Regions from separate parts of the Vibrio neonatus genome, predicted to be linked through region 3. Evidence: predicted binding sites of a transcription regulator. Region 3 holds the regulator's gene; each other region holds the start of a gene.
What was found. The regulator CRP, encoded in region 3, controls carbon source genes, mostly activating them, when cyclic AMP is high. The targets are predictions, from matches to a motif close to TGTGANNNNNNTCACA.
Positions count from the first base shown of each region.

Region 1: dinG (ATP-dependent DNA helicase DinG) is a predicted target of CRP. The motif match lies at 700-715, and genes of this name have one in related genera.
Region 2: OCU38_RS10490 (CTP synthase) is a predicted target of CRP. The motif match lies at 1,060-1,075, and genes of this name have one in related genera.

Region 1 is NZ_AP024885.1:1,093,959-1,096,166, reverse strand. It holds gene OCU38_RS05065 (porin) at 1-263, opposite strand, end outside; gene dinG (ATP-dependent DNA helicase DinG) at 807-2,208, shown strand, end outside.
Region 2 is NZ_AP024885.1:2,269,369-2,271,576, forward strand. It holds gene OCU38_RS10490 (CTP synthase) at 1-975, opposite strand, end outside; gene mazG (nucleoside triphosphate pyrophosphohydrolase) at 1,127-1,948, opposite strand; gene relA (GTP diphosphokinase) at 2,021-2,208, opposite strand, start outside.
Region 3 is NZ_AP024885.1:206,088-208,295, forward strand. It holds gene astD (succinylglutamate-semialdehyde dehydrogenase) at 1-123, shown strand, start outside; gene OCU38_RS00965 (DUF1338 domain-containing protein) at 184-981, shown strand; gene crp (cAMP-activated global transcriptional regulator CRP) at 1,069-1,701, opposite strand; gene OCU38_RS00975 (phosphoribulokinase) at 1,925-2,208, opposite strand, start outside.

The DNA of each region.
Region 1 (2,208 bases), 890 kb from region 3:
GTGATATCGCCGTCACCAACACCTAGCTCAACTAGGCCGATAACGTCTACTGAATCAGTAACAGAGTAGTGACCTTGAACACCAGCGCGTGATGAACCAGAGCTAAGGTCTGCTTTATGGTCAGCAGAGTCTCTAAATTCAAGCTCTTGACGAAGTTGACCGTAAAAGTCTACAGCGCCGTCTTCAGACTTATAGATTTCTGCAGCGTTAACAGAAGTTGCAGCTAGAGAAGCAACTGTTAGTGCTAATAGTGTTTTTTTCATGTTAATTTACGTCCTTATTCCTTTAACTCGAACCCTATGTGATTCTTTAGTTTATTTAGTTATTTTTATAATCACCCAAAAGGCGAGATATCTTCGTATCTGCTTACCCTCTGAAAGTGTTGCTACATTGCAATTTTTATAAAGCAGTGTCAACAAACCCTAAAACAACAAAAATAAATATAAAAATCATTAAAAAACAAAAGGTTATGGGATTTCAACGCGCAAATTCACATTTTTCTACGATAAAAACACACAAGCTTAACAACTCTTTAAATTGCACTTTTCGCAATATAATATTCCATATATGGAAGTCATTCTAGAATCAGAACGATAGATAAGTGTTATAAGTTTCACAATGAAAGTATTTATATCTAGTCGATAATAAGCCGAACATAAAATATGAACTTTTTAATACTGCCATTTCGCTTGATATTTTTGTGACGCAAATCACAAGAATTCTTTATCGAACTACATTCTTGTATTGCGTATGTAGCCTGTATAGATGTGTTATTATGGCGTCAGCATGTCACTGTCTGATAAAAAATGAATCCCAAAATCCAAGAAGCAATACGCCACAGCTACAAAAATCTGCATCATCAACTGGATAATTTTATTCCCCGTCGAGCACAAAATTACTTAGTTGCAGAGATCACGAAAACCCTTTGTGGTGAGTACCATAAAAGTAACCGTTTGATTGTTGCTGAAGCTGGCACCGGAATCGGTAAATCCCTTGCTTATTTAATGGCGGCAATCCCTGTCGCAAAGTTTAATAACCGCAAAGTGGTTATTTCCACCGCCACCGTTGCCCTTCAAGAGCAGCTTATAAATAAAGATTTACCTTTATACCGCCGTCTTGTGGATTTTGAATTTTCATTTATTTTGGCAAAAGGACGTCAACGTTATTGTTGCGCAGAAAAACTGGCTGCCGCATCCGGCGCTGATGACGGACAAATAGCCATGTTTGAAACTAAGCCGAAAAAATCAGACATAGAGCTACTTGAAAGAATGTATAAAGCCTTGTCTGAAAATAAATGGGATGGCGACCGTGACTCTTGGCCAAAACCAATAAAAGACGAAGTATGGCAAAGTAGTGTCAGTGACAAACACAGTTGTAATAACGGCCTCCCCGCGCACAGGGGTTGTCCATTTCAAAAAGCACGCTCGGAACTGGATAAAGCCGATGTGGTTATTGCAAACCACAGTTTAGTCATGGCTGATTTAGATCTCGGTGGCGGCGTCATCCTCTCAGAGCCTGAAAATACCATTTATGTGTTTGATGAAGCCCATCATTTACCTAAAGTGGCGCGTGATCACTCCTCGGCATCGGCCAGTTTAAAAGGTGCCGCTGCATGGCTAGAAACGCTCAATAAAAGCAGCACTAAGATTTCATCACTAGCCGATGCCAAACGTGTCGACCGTTTTCTTACAGAGCTACAAAACTCGATTGCTGAGATCATCCCAAGTTTAAACAACGTTGCTCGTCAATTAGATCCCGCTGGATTTAAAGAGAATCGACTGCGCTTTGAACACGGTGAATTACCGCAGTGGCTCGTAGAACAAAGTAAAGAGCTTAAGACCGTTTGTACTAAAGCCGCTCAAGCACTAGCCAAGATAACCGATCTGATAAGTGAAAGAATTAAAGATGGCGAAGTCTCTCCTCGCCTAGCTGAACCGGCTCTTGCCGAAGCAGGCTTCTTTTTACAAAGGCTAGAAAATTTGGCCAAGGTTTGGCAGTTAATGGCCGAGCCATCACGAGACAAAGGCGCTCCCCTCGCCCGCTGGATTGAAACCAATCCCGAGCGTGAACTTGATTTCGTGGTCAGCGTTTCCCCACTTGAAGTCGGTTGGTCTCTCGATCAACAGTTATGGAGCAAATGCGTGGGCGCAGTATTAACCTCAGCTACGTTAAGGGCATTAAATTCGTTTAACTTCTTTTGCCAGCAAA
Region 2 (2,208 bases), 680 kb from region 3:
AATATGGACGTTAAGACGGTTTTTCAACCCTGCATGTTTTAATGCTTCGTTAACTGACTTATAAGCGTCTGGTAATTCGATGTATTTACCCACCATACCAATGGTCACTTCACCCGTTGGGTTAGCTTCTTCATAGATAACTTGTTCCCATTCAGACAAATCAGCTTCTGGAGCTTCAATACCAAAACGAGTACAAACAAGATCATCTAGACCTTGAGATTTGATAAGTTGTGGGATCTTGTAGATTGAATCTACATCTTTCATTGAGATAACTGCTTTTTCTTGTACGTTACAGAACAAAGCAATTTTCTTACGCTCGTTTGCAGGAACCATACGGTCACTACGGCAAACAAGAATATCTGGTTGAATACCAATTGATAGCAACTCTTTAACTGAGTGCTGAGTTGGTTTGGTTTTCACTTCACCCGCAGCGGCTAGGTAAGGAACTAGAGTCAAGTGCATGAACATCGCACGCTCACGGCCTAATTCAACCGCTAGCTGACGAATCGCTTCCATAAATGGTAGAGACTCAATATCACCGACTGTGCCACCCACTTCAACGATAGCCACGTCGTGGCCTTTAGAGCCTACGATTACGCGGTCTTTTATCGCATTAGTAATGTGAGGGATAACCTGAATAGTCGCACCTAAGTAATCACCGCGACGTTCAGCTGCTAGTACGTCTGAGTAAACACGACCTGCAGTAAAGTTGTTGCGCTTGGTCATCTTGGTACGAATGAATCTTTCGTAGTGACCAAGGTCAAGGTCAGTTTCAGCGCCATCTTCCGTGACAAACACTTCACCATGCTGAGTCGGGCTCATAGTACCCGGATCAACGTTGATGTAAGGGTCAAGCTTCATCATGGTCACTTTAAGACCACGAGCTTCTAAAATAGCAGCCAATGATGCTGCTGCAATACCTTTACCGAGTGAGGAAACAACCCCGCCAGTAACAAAAATGTAATTTGTCGTCATGTTTAACCTGAAATTGGTTGAATGAGGGAAATGGATATCTTCTAGACGGGATGTAAATATACCAGAAGCCCTTTATCGCCACAACGTGAAACTTATCACAAGCCTTTTTTTAATTTTTTGCTTCAAATCAAATCAGCCTGTTTCGGCGATTTTACTTCCGTTCATCTAGCTTCACTAAGTCCCACAGCGAATCTAAATATTCTAGATCACACTCGTCCAATAATTTACCTTGTTCGCGCACTTTTTGCTCTACGGCTTTAAAGCGACGTTCAAACTTATTATTGGCTTTAGCCAGCGCAACTTCTGGGTTGCAATTCAAGTGTCTAACAAGGTTGACGGTAGCAAATAACAGATCGCCTAGCTCATCTTCCACTTTGTTTTGTTCAACCGTGACTTGCAGTGCTTCATCTAAAACTTCTTGTACTTCTTCATGCACTTTATCCACCACCGGCCCAATACTATCCCAATCAAAACCGTGTTTAGCACATCGTTTTTGGATTTTATTGGCGCGACTTAATGCCGGCAAAGACTTTGGTACAGAGTCTAGAATACTTTTTTCAACATTGCCTAGCTGGGCTTTTTCTTTCGCTTTTTCCGCTTCCCAGTTGTCATTAATTTCTTGTTCGTTAGCAAATTTGGCACCAGAAAAGACATGCGGATGACGGCGCACTAGTTTTTCATTGAGTACATCAACCACATCGCCAAAATCAAATAGCTGTTGCTCTTTAGCCATTTGCGAATAGAAGATCACTTGAAACAGTAGATCGCCTAACTCTTCTTTTAGATTATTCCAGTCTTTGTTGTGAATAGCATCCACGACTTCGTAAGTTTCTTCGATGGTGTGCGGCACTATGCTATCGAAATCTTGCTTAATATCCCACGGACAGCCCTGCTTTGGGTCTCGTAGCGTAGCCATGATTGTAAGCAGTTGTTGAATGGAGTTTGCCGAAGTGTTTGCGGTTTCAGATGACATGGGAGTTCCAATTTATTGATAAAAAAGCCCCTAATAAGGGGCTTAGTAAATTTACGATTTGATACAAATAAGTTAGCCAAGACGCTTAACAGATATCACGTCTTTGATTTGCTCGATACGTGATTGCACGCGGGAGCTGATTTCAATATTACTGACTTGAATATCCAAATCCATGATGGCTAATTGACGTTTGTAATCCGTGCGAGAGCGCATGCTGGCGACCTTGAGCTTCTCATTGGTAATAAGCGTAGTAATGTCCT
Region 3 (2,208 bases):
TCGGGTAATTTAAGACCGAGTGCGTTCTATGCTGCAGACTATTGTGCTTATCCAATGGCGTCTATCCAAGGTGATGCGCCAATTCTCCCGGAAACATTATCTCCGGGAATTGAGTTCGACTAACCATCTGCTCAACTAACCATTTGTTTGACTAGTAATTGCGTTTGGCTACAAGGAGGGGTTATGGGTGTACAAAAGCTATTTGACCTATTGTGGGATGACTTTAATGGCAGGCTCTGCCCATCGTCGCAGGTGATCCACGAATTATTAAAGCAAGATAAAGCTTTGATTAATGATCATATTGCATTGCGAACTTTTGCTTGTTCGCCCGTTGGCTTAGATGCTTTAGCACAGCCCTTTCTCGATCTTGGTTATCAAGAAGGCGGAGACTATGTGTTCAAAGCCAAAAAATTGGTGGCGAAGCACTATCAGCACCCACAGCCTGACTTTCCCAAAGTCTTTATTAGTCAATTACAACTAGAGCAGTGCTCAGATGAATTGCAGGCCATTGTCAGGCAATTGATTGAGCAAATAGAGTCACAACAACTTGTGGGTTCTAACTTTTTGCATGGCGGACGCTTGTGGGATTTAAGCTTTGAGCAATATCAGCAATTAGCACAAGAGAGTGAATACGCCGCATGGGTTGCCGCACATGGTTATGGGGCAAATCACTTTACCGTTAGTGTTAACCAACTGGCGCAGTTTGCTGAGGTGAGTGAGGTGAATGCCTTTTTGCAAGAAAAGCAGTTCGCCATCAATGCTTCTGGCGGTGAAGTGAAAGGGACACCTGAGGTGTTGTTAGAACAATCTTCAACCATGGCAGATAAGGTAGAGGTTACGTTTACCGATGGTATACAAACCGTACCGGGTGGGTTTTATGAGTTTGCCAAGCGTTATAAAGATAGACAAGGTCAGCTTTATCAAGGCTTTGTCGAGGCGTCAGCCGATAAGATTTTTGAAAGCACCAATAGTGGTAAATAACACGTTATTAAATGGAATATTAGAAGTGCAGGCAATAAAAAACCGCTGTTGAATAACAGCGGTTTTAGTATTTGAAGCTAAAGTTGATTAACGAGTACCGTAAACCACAATAGTTTTACCGTGTGCAGAAATCAGGTTTTGCTCTTCAAGCATCTTCAAGATACGACCTACAGTCTCACGAGAACAACCTACGATCTGGCCAATTTCTTGACGAGTGATCTTAATTTGCATGCCGTCTGGGTGAGTCATTGCGTCAGGTTGTTTTGCAAGGTTAAGCAGAGTCTGAGCAATACGACCAGTCACGTCTAGGAACGCAAGGTCACCTACTTTTTGACTTGTCACTTGCAGACGGTTAGCCATTTGCGAAGAAAGACGCATTAGGATGTCTGGATTAACTTGGATTAGCTGACGGAATTTCTTGAATGAGATTTCAGCAACCTCACATGGAGATTTAGCACGAACCCATGCGGTACGCTCTTGATCATCTTCAAAAAGACCTAGCTCACCGATGAAATCACCTTGGTTAAGGTAAGAAAGAATCATTTCTTTCCCTTCTTCATCTTTAATCAGTACTGCTACAGAACCTTTTACGATGTAGTAAAGAGTTTCCGCTTTTTCGCCAGCGTGGATCAATGTGCTTTTTGAAGGGTATTTGTGGATGTGGCAATGTGACAAAAACCACTCTAAAGTTGGATCTGTTTGAGGTTTACCTAAAACCATATTCTTATCTTCCTCTCTCAGCGAGTATAATTATGTCCCCAGACATCGCCATCTAAGGGGCGAGGGGTGTAGTTGCTGCTACTACGTTTAATTTTTTGCAGTACGAATAGTAACTTTTTTTTAGCGAAATTTCTTGATTTTGATCGTCATGACCTGTTGAATTTTCACACAAAAGCGTGCCCTTAATCACACTCTTATTAAAGAGTGTGATTAAGGTCGGACCTTAGCCTATCTTTCCTGTCTCTAGCAGTTGTTGCAATATAGGGCGAATAATGAGTTCCATGGCGAAACTCATCTTACCGCCGGGCACAACTAAGGTGTTATGTCGTGACATAAATGAGCCATCAATCATGGCGAGAAGGTAAGGGAAGTCGACGTTTTTAAAGCCGCGCATACGAATCACTACAAAGCTTTCATCTAAGCTTGGAATGCCTTTGGCGTTAAGTGGGTTTGAGGTGTCTACGGTAGGCACACGCTGAAAGTTAATGTGGGTGCGCGAAAACTGTG